DNA from 2 places in the Kluyvera sp. STS39-E genome. Region 2 is predicted to be linked to the other one. Evidence: predicted binding sites of a transcription regulator. Region 2 holds the regulator's gene; the other holds the start of a gene.

Region 1 (7,301 bases), on a different contig from region 2:
TAACATCGCGACCAGCAGTCTCGATTACCAGATTGTTTCATCGATTTGCCATCTGGCGCGGATGAAGAAAATGCGCGTAGTGGCGGAATTTGTGGAAAATGACGATATCCGCACGGCGGCGATTGCGCTAGGTATTGATTATCTGCAGGGATTTGCCATCGGTGAGCCAACTCCCCTAGAGGAGCTGGCTGCACCGGATAAGCGAGAGCCTGAGGTATCAGGCGACGTTCACCTCGTTGGGCGCACGCTCCTCAGTGATTTTTAACAACCAGCCGGTGACGCTCTCCCAATACTGCTGCTCTTTCTCCAGATCGAGCAGCACCAGCGCATTCTGGGTAAACCAGTCATTCGGGAAGCACAGCGTCCAGTGATTGGCTTCGGTAGTCAGCTTCAGCGTTGGCGGCGTGGTGGTCGCCTGGCGCTGATTGTTCAGCAGCACGCCAAGACGCAGTAGCTGAATCATCGGCAGGAACTGCTTTTTCTTAAACAGCGTAAAGCGCGGTAGCTCATCGAGCTTGATAGCCTTACGATGGAAGCGCACCAGTGTCGCCATCAGGTACTGCTGTTCCTGATTAAAGCCCGGCAGATCGCTGTTTTGCAGAATATAAGCGGAATGGCGATGCATACCGCTGTGGTTAATATTGAGCCCGACCTCATGCAGCATTGATGCCCACTTCAGTAACGCGGTCAGCTGTGGATTGCCAAGCTTCGGATTTTGCTCCAGCCACTGATCGTATATCTGCGTGGTGGTTTCCAGCACCCGTTGCGCCTGCTCACGGTCGATATTGTACTGGTTTGCAAGGCTTTGCGCGGTGCGGCTACGGACGTCCTGATGGCGGAAACGGCCTTCCATTTCATACAACACGCCTTCACGCAGCGCGCCGTCGGAAAGGCGCAGCTCTTTAATGCCCAGCGCGTCAAATACCCCGCACAATATTGCCAGACCCGGCACAAACACGTTTTTCCGCTCTTCGGAAAGTCCTGGTAAGCTCAGTGAGCTGAAGTTTTTGCTTTTCAGCACCTCTTCGACCAACATCTCAAGGCGTTCAGGGGTGATAAAGCCATCTTTCTCGCCCATTTCCAGCAGCACTTCATGCGCGGCTTTGATGGTGCCAGACGCGCCCATCGCCACGTTCCAGCCTTGAATACGATACTGCCATGCCAGCGTTTCCAGCTTTTGAACCGCCGCAAGACGCGCGCGCTGGAAGTTTTCGCGGTTGATGGTGCCCGCTAAGAAAAATTGCTGACCGAAGCTCACGCAGCCCATGCGGCGACTTTCCACCAGCATTGGCTCAAAATCTTCGCCAATCACCAGTTCCGTCGAGCCGCCGCCGATATCAATCACCAGCTTGCGGCCTTTTTCCGGCTGCGTGTGCTCGACGCCCATAAAGATCAGACGCGCTTCTTCGTTACCGGAGATTATCTCAATCGGGTAGGGGATAACCTTCTCTGCCCGCTTGAGAAACTCGGTGGCATTTGTCGCCTGACGCAGCGAGTGCGTACCGACAATACAGACGCTGGAAGGCGAAAAGCCTTGCAGTCGTTCAGCAAACAGCGACAAGCAGCTCAAGCCGCGTTCCATCGCTTCTTCGCTCAGCATATTGTTTTCGTCAAGGCCGTCGGCCAGATGAACACGCTGCTTCAGACGGCCAATAATCTGCATCGCGCCGTCAACGACGCGTGCAATGACCATATGAAAACTGTTTGAACCAAGATCAACCGCCGCAAACTCCTGCGGCCGGGGTGCTTTGCTTTTTATTGGCATAGGTTAGTCAGGCTGCTCAAGTGATTTGAGATAGTCGTAGATCGTTTGCTGCGCGCGGACTTTGCGTCGGTTACCGCGCGGCACATAGCGATTACTCAGTTCTTTATCGACATAACGGGCTTTCACCGTATCGCTAAACAGGATCTCGATAATATCGAGGATTCGCTGTTTGAGACGCGGGTCGAGGAGCGGCGTCGCCACTTCAATACGATAGTCGATGTTACGGGTCATCCAGTCAGCGGAAGAGAGATATACGCGCTTATCGCCGCCGTTATCAAAAATATAGATCCTATCGTGCTCAAGGAAACGATCGACGATGCTGATCACGCGAATATTATCGCTGATCCCTTCGAGTTCAGGAATCAGAGAGCACATCCCGCGGATCAACAGGTTCACCTGCACGCCAGAACTGGATGCGGCATACAGGCGATCGACCAGCCCTTTGTCCACGAGGTTGTTGAGTTTCAGGGTGATCCCAGCCGGAATCCCGTTCTGGGCGTTGGCAATTTCCTGATCGATCATCTTGTACAGCAGGCGACGGGAGTTTTGCGGTGACACCAGCAAATAGTCGAAGCTCACCGGACGGTACGGATTTTCGATAAAGTTAAATACCCGGCGCACTTCGTTGGTGATGCGCGCGTCGGCGGTAATCAGCGAGTAGTCGGTGTAAATGCGCGCGGTTTTTTCGTTAAAGTTACCGGTACCGATGTGGGCGTAACGCACCACATCATCACCCTCTTTACGCGAAATCAGGAACAGCTTGGCGTGAATTTTTAGACCCGGTGCCGAGAAGATAACGTGAACGCCAGCTTCCGTGAGTCGTTTTGCCCAGTGGATGTTTGCCGCTTCGTCAAAGCGCGCCTGCAGCTCAACCACCACCGTGACTTTTTTACCGTTATGGGCGGCGTGGATCATCGCATCAATAATGCGCGAGTCTTTTGCCACACGGTAGATGTTGATTTTGATAGCCAGAACGCTGGGGTCGAATGACGCCTGACGCAACAGTTCCAGCACGTGCTCAAAGGTGTGATACGGATAATAGAGCAGCACGTCTCGTTCGCGAATGGCGTCAAAACCGTTGCGGAATTTATCAAACCAGATGTGGCGCAGTCTTGGCATCGGTTTGTTGACCAAGTTGGCCTTGCCGACGTTCGGGAAGCCGATAAAGTCTTTAAAGTTGTGGTAGCGACCGCCTGGAACAATAGAGTCATAGCGGGAGATGGTGAACTTCTTACGCAGCATCTCGACCATTGCATCTGGCATATCGCGTTGATAAACGAAGCGTACCGGTTCCGCGGTTAAACGCTGCTTGAGGCTAGAGGACATCAGCTCCATCAGGCTCGACTCCATCTCGTGGACTAGGTCATATTCGGCGTCACGGGTCATTTTCATGGAGTAGGCGTTTAGGGCATCGTAATCAAAGAAGCCTTTGAAAATATCATCCAAGCAATAACGCAGGATGTTATCTAGCAGGATCATTGGCTTACGGCGTCGCGGTGTTTCCGGTGGCAAATTGACAAAGCGTGGAACTTTGTCCGACGGAATTTCCAGCAGCGCATAGTTAATTTCATCGCCGCGGATAATTTCTACCGCCAGATAGGTGTAATCATCTTTGAGGAATTGCACCAGATCGGTTTCCCGGTTCAGCAGAATCGGGGTGATGTGCTGGCGCAGATGCTGTTTAAAGTAGTTGCGCAGCCAGCCCTGCTGGTTGGGGGAAAGCTGGCGTTCGTTAATCAAGAAGATTTGATTGCGCGCCATTTCCAGCAGCAGCTCGTTGTACAGGCCATCAAACTCCTGATCGGCCTTCAGCACGCGTGCCTGAATGCGGCTCAGAAGATGGCGGGAATGCGTGGTCACGCCCTGTTCTTCGCTGATGATGATCCGCCGTTTTAGCTCTGCGAAGCGGACCTTATAGAACTCGTCGAGGTTGTTGGAGTAAATCCCCAAAAAACGCATGCGCTCAATCAGCGGATTGCTTTTGTCTGCCGCTTCCTGGAGGACGCGCTCGTTGAATGACAACCAGCTTAGCTCTTTTTCGATGTACAGTTTTTCCTGACCCATTACTACTCACACTCCGGTTTGTTCACGGGACGCGGCAAAGTCGTCTCACTAATTATATTGCTAGCTTTGCCGGACGATGTCCAATGGTGTCAGCTAAGTATGACAGTTATCCTATTTAGCATAAGAAAATAGTCATTATTCTTTTTGATATCTAAGTCTTTTTTACCTTTTTCACTGACTCTAAATAGGCAGAATATAGGCATAAAAAAGAGGGCCGTAGTGGCCCTCTGATATCGTGTGCTTACAAGATGTTACTCATCCGCCGCGTAGCCTGCCGGAGGCAACCTGACGCCATCAATCCAAGCATGATTATCCTGCATTTTCAGGCGACCATCGAGAAACCAGCCGACAACCAGGGGGTAAATCGCATGTTCTTGCACCTGAACTCGCGAGGTGATTTCATCTTCGTCGTCACCGTCGAAAACCGGCACTTTGGCCTGTAAAATCACCGGCCCACCGTCCAATTCCTCGGTGACAAAATGCACCGAAGTACCGTGTTCAGTATCGCCGTTATCCAGCGCCTGTCGATGGGTGTTGAGGCCGGGATATTTTGGCAGCAGGGAAGGGTGGATGTTGAGCAATTTCCCCTGATAGTGCTGAACAAATTCGGCACTCAGGATACGCATGTAGCCCGCCAGCACCACCACATCCGGCGCGTAGGCGTCTATCTCATGCATCAGCTCGCGGTCGAAGGCTTCCCGGCTGGCAAACTGGCTAGCCGCCAGCGCATGCTGAGGAATGCCCGCATCGCGCGCGCGCTCAAGGCCGAACGCGTCGGCCTTATTGCTGAAAACCGCTCGAATGGTGCCTTGGATTTTTTTCTGCTCACAGGCGTCAATAATCGCCTGCAAGTTGCTGCCGTTGCCGGAAATCAGCACCACGATGTTTTTCATTTATTCGATGACCACACGCTGTTCGGAATCAGTGGCTTTGATATAGCCGATTTTCCACGCGTTTTCACCTTTTTCATTCATCAGCGCAATCGCTTCGTCAGCCTTATCTGCTGCTAGGGCAATTACCATGCCGACGCCGCAGTTAAAGGTACGATACATCTCGTGGCGGCTAACGTTACCGGCGTCTTGCAGCCAGTTGAACACCGCAGGCCACTGCCAAGAAGATTCGTCGATGACAGCCTGAGTGTTATCTGGCAGAACACGCGGGATGTTTTCCCAGAAGCCGCCGCCGGTCAGGTGGGCGATGGCGTGAACGTCAACGCTGGCAATCAGTTCCAGAATGGATTTCACGTAGATGCGGGTTGGTGCCAGCAGGTGGTCGGCCAAGGTCTTGCCTTCCAACTGCGTGGTATCCGGGTTACAACCGCTGACTTCAACAATTTTGCGCACTAGCGAGTAGCCGTTGGAGTGTGGGCCGCTGGAACCTAAGGCAATCAGCACGTCGCCGTCGGCAACTTTGCTGCCATCGATGATTTCAGATTTTTCGACCACGCCAACGCAGAAGCCGGCGACGTCGTAATCTTCACCGTGATACATGCCTGGCATTTCGGCGGTTTCGCCGCCGACCAGCGCACAGCCGGACTGCAGACAGCCTTCCGCGATGCCGCTGATAACGCTTGCTGCGGTATCGACGTCCAGTTTGCCGGTTGCGTAGTAGTCGAGGAAGAACAGCGGTTCGGCGCCTTGAACCACCAGATCGTTAACGCACATAGCCACCAGATCGATACCGATGGTGTCATGGCGCTTTAAATCCATCGCTAAGCGCAATTTCGTGCCAACGCCGTCAGTGCCAGAAACCAGCACCGGTTCGCGATATTTTTGCGGCAGCGCGCACAATGCGCCGAACCCACCCAGTCCACCCATCACTTCTGGACGGCGAGTTTTCTTCACCACCCCTTTGATACGGTCAACCAGAGCGTTTCCTGCGTCAATATCAACACCGGCATCTTTATAGCTGAGAGAGGTTTTGTCGGTCACTGCTAAGTCTCCACGCGTTTGCGTTAGCAAGAAAAATCGGCGCAATTCTATCAGTCCAGGCAAACGTTTGCGAGCCTATTCTGCACCCATTTTTTTGGCCCTGATTTTTCCCGCTTTTCCGCCATTTAATCGGTCAAATATGATACTGCTCACGAAAATGAAGCCGGGTATATCCTTGTCCTTGCATCCATTGTACAGAATCCACATCATATGAATGAAACCGGTTTCTGTTTTTGTTGCAGATGCCCAATGAACAGATTTGAACGCAGCCAGAAGGGATGAATGGAATGAAAATAGCTGCCTTTGATATTGGCGGTACCGCGTTAAAAATGGGCGTTGTCGATGAACACGGTGAGCTGCTGGAAAAAGGCAAATGCCCGATCAGCGATAGCGACGGCGAGCAAATTCTCGCGGCAATTGAAGCTTGGATCGCCGCGCATCCCGAATGCACCGGCGTCGCCATTAGCGCGCCGGGTTACGTTAACCCCCACACTGGTTATATCGAGATGGGCGGTGCTATTCGTCGGTTCGATAACTTCGCCATTAAAGCGTGGCTGGAAGCGCGTTGCGGGCTGCCCGTCGCCATCGAAAATGACGCTAACTGCGTGCTGCTCGCCGAGCGTTGGCAGGGCAAGGCGACGGAGATGGCAAACTTTCTCGTGCTTACCATCGGCACCGGCATCGGTGGCGCAATTTTTTGTAATAACCAGCTGGTCCACGGCGCGAGATTCCGCGCGGGTGAATTTGGTTATATGCAAACTTCACGTCCCGGTTCTCGCGATGTTCGCCGTTACACCATGAATGAAAACTGCACTTTGCGCGTATTGCGCTATCGCTATGCGCAGCATCTTGGCAAATCGTTGGACGAGGTGACTGGCGAGGAGATTTTCGACCGCTTCGACGCGGGAGACGCCGCCTGCCAGCGACTGGTCGCCGAGTTCTTCAATGGTCTGGGCACCGGGCTCTACAACTTGGTCAATCTGTTTGACCCACAAACTATTCTCATCGGCGGCGGTATCGTTGAGCGCCCCGGTTTTCTGGCGTTGATGCGGGAGCATCTGGCCTGGTTCGGCATTGCCGACTACATCGATACGGTCAGCCACGGTAATGACGCCGGGCTTATCGGCGCGGTTTATCATTTCAATCAGCAGTATAAGCAGTGATAACTAACTGATTAAAGAGGGAAAGATATGTCTGGATTTAAAGCTGATTTTCTCTGGGGCGGCGCGGTAGCGGCACATCAACTGGAAGGCGGTTGGAAAGAAGGCGGCAAGGGCGTTAGCGTGGCGGACGTCATGACCGCTGGCGCCCACGGCGTACCGCGTGAAATCACCGACGGCGTGCTGCCGGGGAAAAACTACCCAAACCATGAAGCCATCGATTTCTACCATCGCTATAAAGACGATCTGAAACTGTTCGCTGAGATGGGCTACAAATGTTTCCGTACCTCCATTGCCTGGACGCGTATTTTCCCTAATGGCGACGAGCAGGAACCAAACGAAGCAGGCTTGCAATTCTATGATGACCTGTTTGACGAGTGC
Region 2 (7,301 bases):
TACGTGCGGAAACCTGAGCGTCGGCCGTCGAACCTTGACCAAGGCGGAAACCGACTCGGATAGTGACCGCTCCGGCAAGTGACATCGGCAGAACGAACATCAGTGAACTAAAGTTCAGTGCGATCTGGTGCCCGGCGACATCGACGATTCCCAGCGGTGATACTAACAGAGCGACGACGGCAAACAGCGTCACTTCAAAGAACAACGCCAGCGCAATAGGCAGCCCCAGAGTCGTCAGGCGTTTGAGAATAACGGGATCGGGGCGGGAAAACCGTTCTGTGTTGCGAATATCACGCATTGAGCCTGCATGATGTCGGTAATACGACATGCTCAAGAACATCACCCAGTAAACTGCGGCAGTTGCCACGCCGCAGCCCACGCCGCCCAGCTCAGGCATCCCAAAATGACCGTAAATAAAGATGTAGTTGACCGGAATATTCACCAGCAGGCCAATAAAGCCCATCACCATGCCCGGCTTGGTTTTCGCCAACCCTTCGCATTGGTTACGTGCAACCTGGAAAAAGAGATACCCCGGAGCGCCCCATAGCAGCGCGCGCAGATAGCCTACGGCTTTATCCGCGAGAGCAGGGTCAATATTGTGCATCGAGCGAATAATGTAACCCGCATTCCACAGCACAACCATGATAAGCACGGAGACAAATCCCGCCAGCCAGAATCCCTGACGCACCTGCATTGCGATGCGGTCACGACGGCCTGAACCGTTTAGTTGGGCGATAACCGGCGTCAACGCCAGCAATAACCCGTGACCAAAGAGAATGGCCGGCAGCCAAATAGAGGTACCGATCGCTACCGCAGCCATGTCAGTGGCGCTGTAACCACCTGCCATAACGGTATCGACGAATCCCATTGCCGTTTGGGCAACCTGCGCAAGGATAACCGGGATAGCCAGAGATAATAACTGACGCGCTTCGACAAAGTACTTCTGCACGTTAACACCTGTATTGTTGTTATTTATTCTCGCCGTACAGCGGGTACGGGAGACAGAAAAGCCGCCATACTGGCAGCAAGAAGAAAAAATAGAGGAAAATGCTCGTCGCCTATCGAGTCGCGGATGAGATGACTGCGACTCGTAATCCTTAGAACATGACTCCGATATTGTAGCGAGGATTTGCTTTTAATCTAGTCAAAAAATGAGAGGCAGCTTGCGGAAGGTAGCAACCTGTTTTCTCAACTGCTATTGTGCGTAGCAGATGAATCGGTAGACATACCGGGATAATGATTAATAGGAGTTAACTGCATGTTCACTGGTATTGTGCAGGGCACGGCAAAAATCGTGTCCATTGATGAAAAACCAAACTTCCGCACCCACGTGGTGGCGCTGCCAAAACACATGCTGGCGGATCTCGAAACCGGCGCTTCTGTGGCGCATAACGGCTGTTGCCTCACGGTGACGGAAATTAACGGCGACCAGATTAGCTTTGACCTGATGAAAGAGACGTTGCGCATCACCAATCTGGGTGATGTGAAAGAGGGCGATCTCGTGAACGTTGAGCGGGCGGCGAAATTCAGCGATGAAATCGGCGGCCATTTGATGTCCGGTCACATTATGACCACTGCGGAAGTGTCGAAAATCCTGACGTCTGAAAACAATCGGCAAATCTGGTTCAAAATTCAGGACCCGGCGCTGATGAAGTATGTTCTGTATAAAGGCTTTATCGGTATTGATGGTATCAGCCTGACGGTCGGCGAAGTGACACCAACCCGTTTTTGTGTCCACCTGATCCCGGAAACGCTGGAGCGTACTACGCTGGGTAAAAAACGGTTGGGCGACCGAGTCAATATTGAAATTGACCCGCAAACGCAGGCGGTTGTAGATACTGTAGAACGCGTTATGGCGGCAAAAGAAGCGGCACAGCAGGCGGCAGAATAACCGCCAGAAGAGATGACCTGCGTCAGCGAGACGCAGGTCGTAAGGCATTATCGAGCTACACGTAAACCCTGCTCAACCCCGCGAGAGAACATCACCTGCCATAGCTGAATATCACGTGCACGGAACGCACCCGCACAGGCATTCAGATAGTAGCTAAACATGCGTTTGAATCGTTCAGAATAGTTGTCCGCGATCTCAGGCCAACTGGCAATAAAACGTTCATACCAAGCCATCAGCGTCGTATCGTAATCAGCGCCAAAGTTATGCCAGTCTTCCATCACAAAATGGGGTTCACTGGCGTGGGCAATCTGGCGTACTGAGGGTAAACAGCCATTCGGAAAGATGTATTTATTAATCCAAGGATCGACATTATTGTCCGTGACCTTTGAGCCGATGGTGTGCAGCAAAAATAGGCCGTCAGGTTTTAAATTACGGTCGACAACGGAGAAATAGGTGTCGTAGTTTTTCGGCCCAACGTGCTCAAACATGCCAACTGAAACAATTCGGTCAAACTGAGCATGAAGGTCGCGGTAATCCTGCAGCAGAATTTCGACATCCAGCCCTTCACAGCGCGATTGCGCGAGCTTCTGCTGCTCGGCGGAAATGGTGACGCCTTTCACGCTGACGGCATAGTTTTTCGCCATATACGCTGCTAGCCCGCCCCAGCCGCAGCCAATGTCCAGCACCTGCATGCCCGGTTTGAGCTGCAGTTTTTGGCAAATGAGATCCAGTTTGGCAAGCTGTGCTTCTTCTAGATCCTGCGCATCTTTCCAGTACCCGCAGGAGTACTGCATATACGGGTCAAGCATGCGGTTGAAGAGGTCGTTGCCGAGATCGTAGTGTTCTTTACCCACCTGCCAAGCGCGTTTTCGACTTTGTAAATTCAGCAGACGGGCGCCGGCAATACGCAGGGTATCTTTGAAATGATGGGGGAGTTGGTTTTCTAAACCGGCACGCAGAACTTGGTCGAAAAAGATATCAAGACGGTCGCATTCCCACCAGCCGTCCATATAGCTTTCTCCAAGACCCAGCGAACCTTCTTGTAAAATGCGTTTGAATAGTTGCGGATTTTTGACTTGGATATCGCAAGGAGCATTACCGTTAATCTCAATGCCTGCGCGGTTTAACAGCTCGCTAACGATACGATACCAGTCATCATCCGGTACGCTTACTTCTTCTATACACGATGAGCTCATAGCTTCTCCATCCCGACCTGATGATCAGAACCTTAAAACAGCGTAGACGCTTTTTTCTGGTTTGTGAGAAATGTCACGAAAAGTTCGTGAACCTGCTATCCGACGTAGCACAGAGGAAGGGAAGAATTCCCTACCGAAATCCTATCCGTGGTTTAACGGGAAGCATCCTGCTGCCAATCAATTAGTCCAATGTATATTAATTATGTGATGCCGATCCAGTATAGGACGCTAAGTTTATTGATTCAACAATAAATCTTAGCGTCCTAACGATTTGCGTGACATTGATGCGCGTGATGATTACGCGTGGGAAGTGGAGTGCTTAGACGAGCATTCTGCGCATCGTGCCGAGCGCTGCATAAAGTAACCGACAGCCGCCAGCAGGACCGTGGCCAGCATCACGCAGGTGGTGGTCAGTAGCGGGGTGGCAATCAGCGTAGAAACCGCAAGACTTGCCAAGAAACACAGACCCAACTGCAAGGTATTTTGCAAAGCCGCGGCGCGGCCGGTTGCCTGAGGGAAAGGCTTTAATGCCTGAGCCACGACAATCGGGTAGATAGCGCCGTTAGCAATGGCCATCACGCAGAACGGGATCAAAAGCGCGGTTAACGAAGCGTTCGGCACCAAACCCACTGCCCAGGTAGCAATCACGCTTACGCCAAAGAGCACCAGCAGCCAAGGTAGAAGCTGCGAGCCCTGCCATTTTTGCAGCGCCGCACGGCAACCGTATCCGCCCACCAAGAAGGCGATAGTTTGAGGCACGTAGCTCAGACCAATGACGGTTGGGCTATAGCCCATTTCATGCAGAATAAACGGTGAACCGGTCAACCAAGCGAAAAAGCTGGCAGAACAAGCGGCGTAAATCAGCACGTTACCGCGATAGTCTTTACTGCGCAGTAGGCGCATAAACGTCAGTTTGTCATCGCTGGCAACCGGCTTTTTATGCGCTGGCTTCAAGCGCAGCGTCGGCAACATCAGCAGTAGAGTGATGATGAACAGGGCGGCAAAAATGGCCTGCCAGTCAAAGTGTGCCAACAACCAGCTGCCCAAGAGCGGTGCTAAAGCCGGAGAAAGGCCGACCAGCGGCATGATGGTGGCAAAAATGCGGTTGGTACGATGTGCCGGATAGTAGTCCGTCACCATCGCCTGCCAAGTGACGGCTGCGGCGCAAACACCGACGGCTTGGACAAAACGCAGCACCAGCAGCGTGGTTCCATCGCGCACCCACAGCATGCCCAGGCAGCCGATGGCAAAAATGGTAAGCCCGGTCAGTAGAATGGGTTTACGTCCATACCGATCGGACAGCGGGCCCCAGAGAAGCTGCGCTACGGCGAAACCGGCAAGAAACAGACTCAGGCTGGCACTCACGGCAGATGCTGGCGTTTGCAGATCGTCCTGAATGGCAGCAAAGGCTGGCAGGTACATGTCGGTTGCCAGAAAGCCGAGCACGCTAAGCCCCGCGAGCCAGATTAAAAACCCTTTTCCAGGTTGCATAAATCGCCCTTTTTATCGTTAGTAAACAGTCGGGCAGAGTGTAGAGAGTGCAATAGCACTTGTGAAACGCTAATATTTGTCTCATGCATTCAAATTTTTTGTAGGCAGAAAATGTGGTCTGAATATTCTCTGGAAGTGGTTGATGCGGTTGCACGTAACGGTAGCTTTAGCGCAGCGGCGCAGGAGCTGCATCGGGTACCTTCTGCGGTCAGTTATACGGTGCGCCAGTTGGAAGAGTGGCTGGCGGTACCGCTGTTTGAAAGGCGTCATCGGGATGTTGAATTAACACCGGCTGGTGCTTGGTTTTTAAAGGAAGGCCGGTCTGTCATCAAAAAAATGCAGATCACCCGCCAGCAGTGTCAGCAAATCGCCAATGGCTGGCGAGGACAGTTGGCGATTGCCGTCGACAACATTGTTAAACCCGAACGCACTCGCCAATTAATTGTCGATTTTTACCGCCACTTTAACGATGTCGAGCTGATTGTTTCCCAAGAAGTGTTCAATGGCGTGTGGGATGCGCTGGCGGATGGACGCGTAGAGTTAGCCATCGGCGCCACGCAGGCGATACCGGTAGGTGGACGTTTCGCATTCCGCGATATGGGCATGCTGAACTGGCACTGTGTTGTTGCCAGTTCACATCCGTTGGCAAAGATGGCCGGGCCGCTGAGTGACGATGTGTTGCGCAACTGGCCATCGTTGGTACGCGAAGATACGTCGCGCTCGTTGCCAAAACGCACCACTTGGCTTCTGGACAACCAAAAGAGGGTGGTGGTGCCAGACTGGGAATCATCGGAAACCTGTATTTCAGCCGGATTGTGCGCGGCAATGGTACCCGGTCATCGGGCACAGCCATGGTTAGATAGCGGAGAGTGGGTGGCGTTGACGCTGGAGAATCCATTCCCGAAAGCGGCTTGTTGCCTGACGTGGCAGCAAAGTGACGCTTCACCGGCGCTAAGCTGGCTTCTGGATTACCTGGGGGACAGTGAGACTCTAAATGAGGAGTGGTTACGGACGCCAGCGTAAGGCGTCCGTAAGGACCATTAACGGCGGTAGTCGCGGTATGGGCCGTCCGCCACCGAGCGGCGTTCGATAAGGCGCGGATGAACCTCAATCGACTGCGACTCTTCACGCTTGCTGACGATACGGTCCATCAACATATTGAAAGCCGTTTCACCGAGCGAATCTTTAGGCTGGTGAATAGTCGTCAGTGACGGCGTAAAGAAGCGGGAGTTGCGCACGTTGTCGTAACCGATAAGTGAAATATCCTGCGGCACGCGCAGACCCATTTCATCAGCGGCGCACAGCGCGCCCATCGCCATCACATCACCGCCGCAGAAAATAGCAGTAGGGCGCGGATGCTGGGATAAGATCTGCTGCATGGCGCGGTAGCCGGATTCCGGCTCAAAGTCACCTTGAACTATCCAGTTGGTTGGGACATTGATCAGCGCTTCTTCCATCGCTTTCATAAAGCCTGCCAGACGACCAGCACCGGTGTTGCGCTCCAGTGGGCCTGGGATCACGCCAATATCGCGGTGGCCACGTTCGATCAGGTAACGACCTGCCATGTAGCCGCCTTCAAAAGCGTTGTCGATGACGGAGTCGGTAAAGTCGGCTTTCGCTTCACCCCAGTCCATCACTACCATCGGGATGTTGCGGTACTCTTCGAGCATAGTCAGCAGCGGGTCTGGGTATTCAGAGCACATCACCAATAGGCCATCGACGCGTTTTTGCGCCATCATTGACAGATAGGCTCGTTGCTTTTCCAGATTGTTCCACGCATTGCCCAAAATCAGGGTATAGCCTTTCTCAAAGCAGTTTTTCTCAACGGCTTCGATGATTTCAGCAAAATATGCAGCCTCGCTGCTGGTGGCCAACAGACCAATTGATTTGGTGTGATTGACCTTGAGGCTACGGGCAACGGCGCTCGGTGAGTAATGCAGCTCTTTGATTGCCGCCCACACGGCTTCGCGCGTATCTTCAGCGACGAAACGCGTTTTGTTAATTACATGTGATACGGTTGTAGTGGAAACGTTTGCGCGCTTCGCTACATCTTTAATTGTTGCCATTCCATCTCACTCCAGACCCAAGCCTGCCCCTGATATAATCGTAACGAAAACGTTTGCCTTTACACACCCTGGCACAATCTTAATGATTGTGATTCGCCGGGAAAACGATACAGGACGACAGGAGGGGGTCAATGGCCGGTACGCTTATAAATAAGCGTCGAATTTTGACTTATCCTGGCGCAAAGTGGAAGAACAAAAACAAACATCCTGCTAAATCTGTGAAGATTTTTATGATTAACTGTGCAAAAATGATTAAACGCAGTTTTACTGTGGTAATCAAAAGGAGAAAAATTGATGAGTACCGATCTTAAACTGTCTCTGTGCACGACTTTTGTTGCGCTGGCTCTGATCGTGGCAGCAAGCTTCACCGCTATATTGCATTAATTCCCCTGCGAGGGAGCGTCTGCTCCCTCCTGCTGATTGTTACGCATTTCGCAATAATCTTTTGCAGTTTTGTACACTTCTGTTTTTCTGTGATTAATGTCATGCTTTTGCCCTATATTGCCATATCGCGCGCAGTCGGCGGTAAAACGGAGTCATTGCATGAAAATTAACTTTCCCTTATTGGCGTTAGCTATCGGGGCATTTGGTATTGGTACCACTGAATTCTCGCCGATGGGTCTGTTGCCGGTGATTGCCAAGGGTGTCGATGTCTCC

The links. The regulator PurR, encoded in region 2, represses purine synthesis genes. The targets are predictions, from matches to a motif close to CANGCAAACGTTTGCNTG.
Region 1: the regulator PurR is predicted to act here: its motif matches at 5,817-5,834, upstream of purM (phosphoribosylformylglycinamidine cyclo-ligase).

The regions. Positions count from the first base shown of each region.
Region 1 covers NZ_JBFQGA010000004.1:466,810-474,110, reverse strand. Annotated here, with positions in the region: gene AB4K05_RS11570 (EAL domain-containing protein) at 1-265, shown strand, start outside; gene ppx (exopolyphosphatase) at 218-1,765, opposite strand; gene ppk1 (polyphosphate kinase 1) at 1,769-3,829, opposite strand; gene purN (phosphoribosylglycinamide formyltransferase) at 4,081-4,722, opposite strand; gene purM (phosphoribosylformylglycinamidine cyclo-ligase) at 4,723-5,760, opposite strand; gene bglK (beta-glucoside kinase BglK) at 6,048-6,923, shown strand; gene AB4K05_RS11540 (6-phospho-beta-glucosidase) at 6,951-7,301, shown strand, end outside.
Region 2 covers NZ_JBFQGA010000003.1:332,279-339,579, forward strand. Annotated here, with positions in the region: gene mdtK (MdtK family multidrug efflux MATE transporter) at 1-949, opposite strand, end outside; gene AB4K05_RS08160 (riboflavin synthase subunit alpha) at 1,259-1,891, shown strand; gene cfa (cyclopropane fatty acyl phospholipid synthase) at 1,939-3,087, opposite strand; gene punC (purine nucleoside transporter PunC) at 3,385-4,578, opposite strand; gene punR (DNA-binding transcriptional activator PunR) at 4,690-5,601, shown strand; gene purR (HTH-type transcriptional repressor PurR) at 5,619-6,644, opposite strand; gene AB4K05_RS08185 (YnhF family membrane protein) at 6,939-7,028, shown strand; gene AB4K05_RS08190 (MFS transporter) at 7,188-7,301, shown strand, end outside.